3 regions of the Cellulomonas sp. H30R-01 genome follow, and region 1 is predicted to be linked to each of the others. Evidence: riboswitches for the same ligand, from Rfam matches in the RefSeq annotation. Region 1 holds a riboswitch; each other region holds the start of a gene.
What was found. A riboswitch is a leader RNA that binds a small molecule or an ion and turns the genes downstream of it on or off. The one in region 1 is predicted to bind thiamine pyrophosphate.

Region 1 (3,262 bases):
GGGCAGGTTGGGCGTCACCACGTCGGCGTGCGCGAGCAGCCGACGGACGGCGGCGACGGCGTCGTCGTCGAGCAGCCGGTCGCCGCTCGTCGCGACCATCACCGGGTCGAGCACGACGAACGGCGTCCGGTGGCGCGCCAGCCAGTCCTCGACCTCGTCGGCCACGGCCGCCGTCGCGAGCATGCCGATCTTCACCGCGTCGACCGTCACGTCGTCGGACACCGCGTCGAGCTGCGCGCGCAGGAACGCGACGTCCGGCACCAGGACCTCCCGCACGCCGTGCGTGTTCTGCGCGACGAGCGCCGTGACGACCGCCATGCCGTAGGCGCCGTGCGCGGCGAACGCCTTGAGGTCCGCCTGGATCCCGGCTCCTCCGGTCGGGTCGGTCCCCGCGACCGACAGGACCCGCGGGCGCGACCCCGCCGCCGGGCCGTGCCCGGTCATCGCGCAGCCCCCGCCCGCACCGTGACGGCGGCCGTCCCGGCCGGACGCGCGGCGCCGGCACGCGTGAGCGTGTCCGCGGCACGGGCGGGCGCTGCGTCGACGTCCGACGCGCTCCGCCCGACCGCCGTCGTCCACGCCGCGACGAGGTCGGCCGCGGCGCGCGCGGGGTCCGGCGCCGCGCAGACGGCCGACACGACCGCGAGCCCGTGCGCACCGGTCTCGCGCACGGCCACGACGTCCGCGACGCCGAGGCCGCCGATCGCGACGACCGGCAGCGGACTGCGGTGGACCGCCGCCCGCAGGCCGTCGAACCCCAGCGGCGGGCCTGCGTCCGGCTTCGTCGGCGTCCCCCGCACGGGACCCGCGCCGACGTAGTCGACGACCGCGGGGTCGACCTCCGCGAGGTGCTCGGCGGTCGCCGCGGACACGCCGACGAGCGCGTCCTGGCCGAGGAGCCGCCGGGCGTCGACGACGTCGAGATCACCCTGGCCCACGTGCACCCCGGCGACCGTGCAGCCGCGCGAGCGCGCGACGAGCGCGACGTCGACCCGGTCGTCGACGACCACCAGGGCTCCCGTGCCGTCGACCGCGTGCGCGACGTCGACGGTGAGCGCCACGAGGTCGCGGACCGGCGCTCGCTTGGCGCGCACCTGCAGGACGCGGACACCCGCGTCGACGGCGGCCCGGGCGACGTCGGCGGGTCGACGCGCGGCGGCCGCGCAGGTGTCCGCGTCGACCACGAGGTACGGGCCGTCGGGCAGCACGCGGCTCATGCGGGCACCGCCGCGCGCTCGACCGTCGCCGCCGACACGACGCGCGCCGCGAGGTCGTCGGGTGCGACCGAGGCGAGGTGGTCGACGAGCGCGACCTGGAACGACGCGGGCCCCGCGGCAGCCACCGCGGCGCGCTCGGCGGCGACGCCCAGCAGCGTCGTCGCCCCGACCGCGGCGACGAGCGGCTCGGTGACCGCGGCGAACGCGGCCGTCAGGCCGCCGAGCGCGCACCCGGCGCCCGTGATCCGGGTCAGGAGCGGATGCCCGACGGCGAGCCGCACCTCGTGCTCGCCGTCCGTGACGAGGTCGACCGGGCCGGACACGGCGACGACCGTCCCGTGCCGTGCCGCGAGACCGGTCGCCGCCTCGCGCGCGGTGTCGACGCCGTCGCGCGCGTCGACACCGCGGCCCGCGGAGAGCCGTCCCGCGAGCGCGCGCACCTCGCTCGCGTTGCCGCGCACCACGGCGGGGCGCTCGGCCACCAGCCGCGCCGCGAGGCGGGTGCGCACCGACAGGACGCCCACGGCGACCGGGTCGAGCACCCACGGCGTGCGCGCACCCACGGCCGTCGCGACCGTCGGTTCGACGCACGCGCGCAGGTCCGGGTCGAGCGTGCCCAGGTTGACGAGGACGGCGCCCGCGACGCCCGCGAGCTCCTCCGCCTCACCGGGCACGGCCGCCATCGCGGGGGACGCCCCGACCGCGAGGAGGGTGCTCGCGACGAGGTTCGTGGTCACCTCGTTCGTCAGGCACTGGACGAGCGGCGTGGCCGCACGGACCGCGGCGAGCGCCTCGCCGGCGGCGTCGGCGAGCGCGAGCGCGTCACCGTGCGGATCGGTGGACGGGTGGTGGGCAGACGTCATCGCGACGACATCCCTTCGCTAGTACGAACTAGATCAGGTTCGGCGGGTGTGATCTCAGCCCCTGGTCCGCCCGGTCGGGCGGTGCGGGGCACCCCGTGTCAGTGCGCTCAGGCTAGCCACGACGCCGACGACCCGTCGGCCCACCGCTCACCAGGTGGACCGACGGGTCGTCGGAGGTCGTGCGAACAGCTCGTGCGGACGGGTCGTGCGCACGGTCGTGCGGACCGGCTACCGGACGGTGCCCCAGGTGGTGCCGCTGCCCGACACGGGGTTGCGGTGCTCGAACCAGACGACGCGGTCGTCGGGGTCGACCCAGCCTGCGACCGCGGGCACCGCGAGAGGGTCGGGAGCCCAGACGCCGCCGGGCGTGTGCCGCAGCTCGGGCGGCTCCCACGGCTGCGGTCCGTGCGTGGCGAGCGGCAGGGGGCGTCGGTCGGTGCGCGACGGATCGGCCATGGGTCCAGCGTGCTCCCGAGGACGGCCCGGGCACAGAGGACGAAAGGCCCGAATGCGACGAAGGCCCGGCCGCCGCCCCTCGCGGGGCGGACGGCCGGGCCTCCGGCGGGCCACGTCAGCGCGTGACGCGCACCGTCACCGGGTCGCTCGTGCTGGGTGCGACGTCCGGGTCGCTGGGCACGAAGGTCGCGGTGTACGTGTGCGTGCCGACGCTCGCGTCGTGCGGCACACGGCCGACCGCGACGCCGAGGACGACGTCGTGCCGGCTCACCACGGTCGCGCCCTCACGGATCTCGACCTTCCCGGACGGGATCCGCAGGTTCTCCTGGACGACGCCCGCGACGAGCAGCGTCGGCAGGAGCGAGCCCTGCTTCTGCGTCGTGCGGGTCGCGTCCAGGCCGGTGTGCGTCTTCACCTGCGTGACCGTGACGGTCACCGGCGCGGACTGCGACGGCGCGACGTCGGCCGTGCCGGCGAACCGGGCGACGACCTGGTAGGTCCCGGCGGGCGTGCTCGCGGGCAGCGTGAACGTCGCCGAGCCCTTCTTCGACAGCGTCTCGGAGCCGAGGACGGTGTCGCCGGCGACAAACTCGACCGTCGCACCCGCCACCGACGCGTCGGACGTGACGGTCGCGGTGAGCTTGACCTTCGACTTGCCGACCACCTGCGTCGTCGGCTTGGCGGTGAGGGTCGTCGTGGACGACGCCCGGCCCTCCTCGACCGTGA
Region 2 (3,262 bases), 840 kb from region 1:
TGCTCGCCGAGCACCCCGAGCGCCGCCGTCCCGGGCGTCCCGTACAGCGCGACGTACCGCTTGCCGGGCTGCCCCGGCACCGCCGGGAAGACCAGCTGGCCGCCGCCCGGCAGCTCCACGCCGGTCGAGGCCGTCGCGACGCGTGCCGCGAGGCGGTCGGGTGCCCCGAACCCGTCCCCGAGCGCGACGACGTGCGCCGGCCGGCGCTGCGCCAACGCCTGGACCGTGCCCGCGAGCGCGCGCGGGTCGCCCCCGGGGACGTCGAGGGCCTCGACGCCCATGACCGCGGCGTTCGCGACCGCGACCGGCAGTGCGCCGGTCACGCCCGTGAGCAGGACCGTCGACTCGACGGGTGCCGGCGGCGCGGTCCGCGGCAACGCCCCCGTGCCCGTCCCGCTCGGCGACGCGCTCGCGCGCGTGCCGCGCGACGCCGACGGGCTCGCGGCGGTCGGCGTCGCGTCGGCGGAGGGCGAGGTCGCGGGCGCGGGTGACGCGCCGTCCGCCCGGACGACCGTCACGCCGTCAGGGACCGGTGCGGTCGCCCCGACCGCCACGGCCCAGCGCGTGCCGAGACGCTCGAGCTCGGCCGCGAGGACGTCGGGCGGCACGCCCGGACCACCGAGCAGCACGGGCGCCCCGAGCCGCGCGCCCTCCCGGATCGCGGCGTCCTGCGCGGCCGGGTCGGCGGCGTCCGCGAGGACGACGACGGGTGCGCGCGCGACGAGCGTCCGGACCACCTCGAGCGCGGCCGTCTCCGCCGACGCCGCGGGCAGCACGGTCGCGGGGAGCGTCGGCTGGACCGCCTCCGCGGCGAGCGGGGACGCCGACGGCGACGGGGTCGCGCTCGCGCTCGTCGTGGGGTCCGGCCGGCCGTCGTCGGCCGTGCAGGCGCCGAGCCCGAGGCACGCGGCGGCGGCGACGAGCGCGGCGGTCCGGTGGTGGACGGGCCGGCGGGTCTGCCGGCGGATCGGCTGGCGCGGCTGACGGATCGGCACGGTCCTCCCTCGACGGTCGGCGCCCCACTGTACGGGGGCGGCTCGAGCGTCCGCCCCTCGGGAGAGTCCGCGGACGGCGGTCGCCGGGCGGACCGGCGCGGCCGTCCGCGCACCGGCCGACCGCGCGACGACCAGCGGGCGGACCGGGCTTCCGGGCGGCCGCGCACGAGCGCTACGGTCGGCGGCGACAGAAGCCCCCGGGGAGCGCAGGAGCGCTGAGAGTGCGGCCGGACACCACGTCCCACCCGCAGACCCGTGGAACCTGACCTGGTTCGCACCAGCGTAGGGAGCAGGGCACTCGTCGCCGACGGCCGCGTCGGCGACCGGCGTCCGTCGGGCTCGACGCGACGCCTCGTCGCGCCACCCGGACGGTCGTCGGTCGTGCGCCGTCGCGCGGCCCCGTGCTGCTCGCCGGGGGTCCGCCACCGCACCGGAGGACCACCATGAGCACCCCCGTCACCGCCCCCGACCGACGCGCGGTCGCGACCGCCGCCGAGCTCGGCGTCGGCGCCCGCTTCTCCCTGCACCCCGCGTCCGGCGACGCCGTGCGCGTGATCCTCGACGCGCTCGCGCACGCCGACCGCGACCGCGTCACCGTGACCACCGACGACGTGTCGACACTCGTGCGCGGCACCGAGCACGACGTCGTCCGCTACGTCCACGACGTGCTCACCGCGGCGGGCCGCGACGGCACGCACGTCGCCGCGCACGTCCAGCTGTCGCGGGGCTGCCCGGGCGAGGTCGCGTGCGCGCTGCCCGACGACGTCGTGCTGTCGGCCGTCGCACCGCCCGACCTGCCGCCCACGGGTCTGCGGGCCGCCGCGCACTGGGCGCTCTACCCGCTCGACGACGGCAGGCCCGGGCACCCCGGCGACCACATGCGGGCGATCGAGCAGGCGATCGCCGTCGCGCGCGCCCGTGCCACGGTGTCCGCGTCGCACTTCGTCACGCGGCTCGACGGCGACCTCGCCGACGTCCTCGGCGCCGTCGCGGACGCGTGGCTCGCCGCCGCCCGGCACGTGCGGCACGTCGTCGCGCACGTCACGATCACGCTGCACTCGCCGTCGTGGGCGGACGGTGCCGCGGGCGGGGCGGCGGCCGGCGCGACGAGCGACGTGGCGACCGCCGCCTCGTCGGCCGGCGCGACCGCCCGCGCGGCGACCGCCGTGACGGACGCCGACGTGGCCGGGGTGGACCGATGAGCGCCGCACGCGCGCGCGTCACGCTCGCCGAGCTCGTCCTGCTGGCCGTCCTCGCCGTCGTCTTCGGGTTCCTCTACTGGGCGCTGGTGCAGGCGTGGGGCGCGCTCCAGCTCGCGATGGGGCCCTTCGGCGACCTCGCCCAGCACGTGCTCATCGGCGGGTGGATGGTCGCGGCCCCGCTCGCGGTCTACGTCGTGCGCAAGCCCGGGGTCGGGATCGTCGTCGAGCTGGTCGCCGCGTTCGTCGAGGTGGCGTTCCTCGCGTCGCCCGTCGGACCGACGCTGCTCGTCGTCGGTCTCGTGCAGGGCGCGGGTGCCGAGGCGGCGTTCGCGCTCACCCGGTACCGCCGCTACGGGTGGGGCGTCTTCGCGCTGTCCGGGGTCCTCGCGGGGCTCGCGAGCACCGCGCTCGGGGTCGTGCGGTTCGGGTGGCTCGGGCAGGACTGGTTCGCGTGGCGGCTCGGGCTGCAGGTCGTGAGCGGGCTCGTGCTGTGCGGGCTGCTCGCGCGCGTGATCGGCGACGCGCTCGCGCGGACCGGGGTGCTCGACAACACGGCGCTCGGCCGCGCGCGGCGTGGCCGGACGGCGACGGCGACGCCGGTGGCACCGGCCGGACCGGACGGGCCCGTCGAGCGGACCGGACCGGACGCGCCCGTCGAGCCGGCCGGACCGGACGACCCGGCAGGACCGGACGACGCGGAGGTCCCGGTGGACGAACGGACCGGCGCCCGGTGATCCGGGCACGCGGGCTCACCGTCCGCTACCCCGACGCGCCGCGCGCGGTGCTCGACGGCGTCGACCTCGAGGTCCGCGCGGGCGAGCACGTGCTGCTGCTCGGCGGCTCGGGCGGGGGCAAGAGCACGCTGCTGCGCGTGCTCGCCGGTGTCGTGCCCCGTGTGGTCGACGCCGACGTGGCGGGCGCGGTCCGGGTCGCGGGCGTGCAGCTGCCCGCGGACCACGTGCCGCCCTCGACCGGCTACCTCACGCAGGACCCGGCCGACCAGCTCGTGCTGCCGACCGTCCGCGACGAGGTCGCGTTCGGGCTGGAGAACCGCGCGGTGCCGGC
Region 3 (3,262 bases), 1.6 Mb from region 1:
CGGGATGGTGCACGACCTGTGCTCGGCCGTGCACCCCATGGCGTGGGCGTCGCCCTTCTTCCGCTCGTTCGACCTGCGCGCGCGCGGCGTCGAGCTGCTGACGCCCGAGATCTCGTTCGCGCAGCCCCTGCCCGGCGGGCGAGCCGGCATCGCGTACCACGACCTCGACCGCACGGTGGAGCGCCTCGGCGTCGACGGGCCCGCGTGGCGGTCTCTCGTCGGGCCCCTCGCCGCGCACCCCGGGCACGTCGTGCGCGTCGCGCTCGGCGACAAGCGCAGCATCCCGCGCGGCCTCCTGCCGCACGGCGCCCCCGCCGCGGTGCACTTCGGCCTGCGCGTGCTGGAGCAGGGCACCCGCCTGTGGGACCGCCCCTTCATCGACGACGTCGCTCCCGCGCTGCTCACCGGCGTCGCCGCCCACACCATCACGGCTCTGCCGTCGCTCGCGGGGTCCGGGACGGCCCTGCTGCTCGCGGCGCTCGGCCACGCCGGTGCCGGCTGGGCGATCCCGCGCGGCGGCTCGGGCGCGATCGTGGCGGCGCTCGTCGACGACCTCGTCGAGCACGGCGGGGAGATCGTCACCGACCACCCCGTCCGCTCGTGCGACGACCTGCCGCCCGCGCACGCCTACCTGTTCGACACCTCACCTCGCACGCTCCTCGACGTCATGGGCGACCGCCTGCCGCCGCGCGCCCGCCGGCCGCTCGAACGGTTCCGGTACGGCAACGGCGCCGCGAAGGTCGACTTCGTGCTGTCCGAGCCCGTGCCGTGGACCGTGCCCGAGGTCGGCCGGGCCGGCACCGTGCACCTCGGCGGGACGCGCGCCGAGATGGTCGAGTCCGAGGGGGCTGTGCAGGCGGGCCGGCACGCGCGCCGGCCGATGACGCTGCTGAGCGACCCGACCGTCGTCGACGAGTCCCGCCGCGTCGGCGGCCTGCGGCCGCTGTGGACGTACGCGCACGTGCCCGCCGGGTCCGACGTCGACGTCACCGAGGCCGTGACCGCGCACGTCGAGCGGTACGCGCCCGGGTTCCGCGACGTCGTCGTCGCGTCGCGCTGCATCCCGGCCGCGCAGATGCACCACCACAACCAGAACTACGTCGGCGGCGACATCTCCGCGGGCGCCGCGACCATCACGCAGATGTTCGCCCGCCCCAGCGCGCGCCGGGACCCCTACGCCTCCGGGCGGGACGGGGTGTACCTGTGCTCGGCGTCGACCCCGCCCGGTCCGGGCGTGCACGGGCTGTCCGGCTGGTTCGCGGCGCGACGCGTCCTGCGCGAGGTCTTCAACACCGACCAGGTGCCGACCCTCGCCCCCGACCGCGCGACGGAGGCGTGGCCGGTCATCTAGGACGACGACCGCGTCGTCGACGACGTGGACGGCGAGGGACACGCACCGATCAGACGGCCACCGCCTCCAACACGTCGGCGCCGGACTCGGCTCAGTCGACCAGCTCGCGGCCCGTCTCCGTGCGGGCGGTGAACGCGGCGGTGCCGCGGGTCGCGAGCGCGCGGGCGACGCCGACGAGCGCGCCCGTGATCGCCGCGGCGGCGATGACCTCGCCGAGCCGGTAGTCGCCCTCGTCCTCGGGCTTCGGCGGCTTGTGACCGCGCGTCGCCTTCCACCCCTGGGCCACCACCTGCTGCGCGAGCCACGCGGCGACCAGCGCGCCGCCGATCCCGACGAGCTTCGCGACGGTCGACTGCTTGTCCATGCGGGGAGACCTCCGGGCGTCGGGGACGGGACCGGCGTCCACGCTAGCCGGGGACGGGTCGGACCGCTGGTCGGACGGGCGTAGGATCGCAGGCGAACGACAGGGGAGCGTCACGTCGCCGGCAGCCCCGCCGACGGCCAGGACGCTGAGAGTGCGGACCACCGCAGACCCTCGAACCTGATCCGGTTCACACCGGCGTAGGGAGTCGGGCTTCTCAGTCTCCGCAGTCGTCGTCGGCGCGCCCCTGCGAGGGTGCCGCCGTGCGACGGGTGCGGGGACCCCCTCCTGCTGACGAGGGAGGAGCACCACCGATGGCGAGCACGCCCCGCCGCACGTCCGTCCCCGTCCTGGCGCTGACCGCCGGGACCGTCCTCGCGCTCGCGCTCGCGGGCTGCTCCGCGATCGGCGGCGGCGACCCCGCGCCGTCCGCGTCCGGGGGGTCCGGCGGCACCGTCACCCTGGTCACGCACGACTCGTTCGGCCTGTCCGACGGCCTGCTGGAGTCCTTCGAGGAGGAGAGCGGCCTGACGGTCGAGGTCGTGCAGCCCGGCGACGCGGGCGCCCTGGTCAACCAGCTCGTCCTCACGAAGGACGCGCCGCTCGGCGACCTGGTGTTCGGCGTGGACAACACGTTCGCGTCGCGCGCGATCGACGAGGGAGTCGTCGAGCCGTACACGTCGTCCGCGCCCGCGGCGGAGGACGCCGCGCAGTACGCGGTCGACGGGTCCGAGGCGCTGACCGCGGTCGACTTCGGCGACGTGTGCCTCAACGTCGACCACGCGTGGTTCACCGAGCACGGCGTCGCGGAGCCCGCGTCGCTCGACGACCTGACGAAGCCCGAGTACAAGGATCTCCTCGTCGTCCCGAGCGCCGTCACGTCGTCGCCGGGGCTCGCCTTCCTGCTCGCGACCGTCGGCGCGAAGGGTGCGGACGGCTGGCAGGACTACTGGACGGCGCTCGTCGCGAACGGCCTCCAGGTGTCCGAGGGCTGGTCGGACGCCTACTACACGGACTTCAGCGGCGGCGGCGGCGACGGGCCGCGCCCGGTCGTGCTGTCGTACGCGTCGTCCCCGCCGTTCACGGTGCCGGACGGCGCCGACGAGCCGACGACGGGCGCGCTGCTCGACACGTGCTTCCGGCAGGTCGAGTACGCGGGCGTCCTCACGAACGCGGAGAACCCCGAGGGCGCGCGGCAGCTGCTCGACTTCCTGCTCTCCGACGAGGTCCAGGCCGACATCCCGGGGTCGATGTACATGTACCCGGTGAGCACGGCCGTCGACCTGCCCGAGGAGTGGGCCCGCTGGGCCCCGCTCGCCGACGCGCCCTTCGAGGTCGCACCCGCCGACGTCGACGCGCACCGCGAGGAGTGGCTCGCGGCGTGGTCGGAGATCGTCGCGGGCTGACCCCGATGACGACGACGCTCGCCCGACCCGACGCCCCCGCGGCGCCGGGCGGGCGGGCGCGCGCGTCGGCGGGGACGGTCGCGTTCTGGACCGCGGCCGTCGTGGTCCCGCTGCTGTTCCTCGGGCTGTTCTTCGCGTGGCCCG

Region 2: linked by a shared signal. The riboswitch ahead of GXP71_RS08845 (YkoF family thiamine/hydroxymethylpyrimidine-binding protein) and the one ahead of thiM (hydroxyethylthiazole kinase) in region 1 are both predicted to bind thiamine pyrophosphate.
Region 3: linked by a shared signal. The riboswitch ahead of GXP71_RS18020 (thiamine ABC transporter substrate binding subunit) and the one ahead of thiM (hydroxyethylthiazole kinase) in region 1 are both predicted to bind thiamine pyrophosphate.

The regions. Positions count from the first base shown of each region.
Region 1 covers NZ_CP048210.1:1,149,447-1,152,708, reverse strand. The annotation lists gene thiD (bifunctional hydroxymethylpyrimidine kinase/phosphomethylpyrimidine kinase) at 1-444, opposite strand, end outside; gene thiE (thiamine phosphate synthase) at 441-1,217, opposite strand; gene thiM (hydroxyethylthiazole kinase) at 1,214-2,080, opposite strand; TPP riboswitch at 2,074-2,186, opposite strand; gene GXP71_RS05065 (hypothetical protein) at 2,309-2,536, opposite strand; gene GXP71_RS05060 (ExeM/NucH family extracellular endonuclease) at 2,652-3,262, opposite strand, start outside.
Region 2 covers NZ_CP048210.1:1,986,401-1,989,662, forward strand. The annotation lists gene GXP71_RS08840 (hypothetical protein) at 1-995, opposite strand, end outside; TPP riboswitch at 1,184-1,303, shown strand; gene GXP71_RS08845 (YkoF family thiamine/hydroxymethylpyrimidine-binding protein) at 1,439-2,197, shown strand; gene GXP71_RS20545 (ECF transporter S component) at 2,194-2,931, shown strand; gene GXP71_RS08855 (ABC transporter ATP-binding protein) at 2,928-3,262, shown strand, end outside.
Region 3 covers NZ_CP048210.1:4,055,830-4,059,091, forward strand. The annotation lists gene GXP71_RS18010 (NAD(P)/FAD-dependent oxidoreductase) at 1-1,351, shown strand, start outside; gene GXP71_RS18015 (DUF4235 domain-containing protein) at 1,443-1,715, opposite strand; TPP riboswitch at 1,807-1,936, shown strand; gene GXP71_RS18020 (thiamine ABC transporter substrate binding subunit) at 2,027-3,118, shown strand; gene GXP71_RS18025 (iron ABC transporter permease) at 3,124-3,262, shown strand, end outside.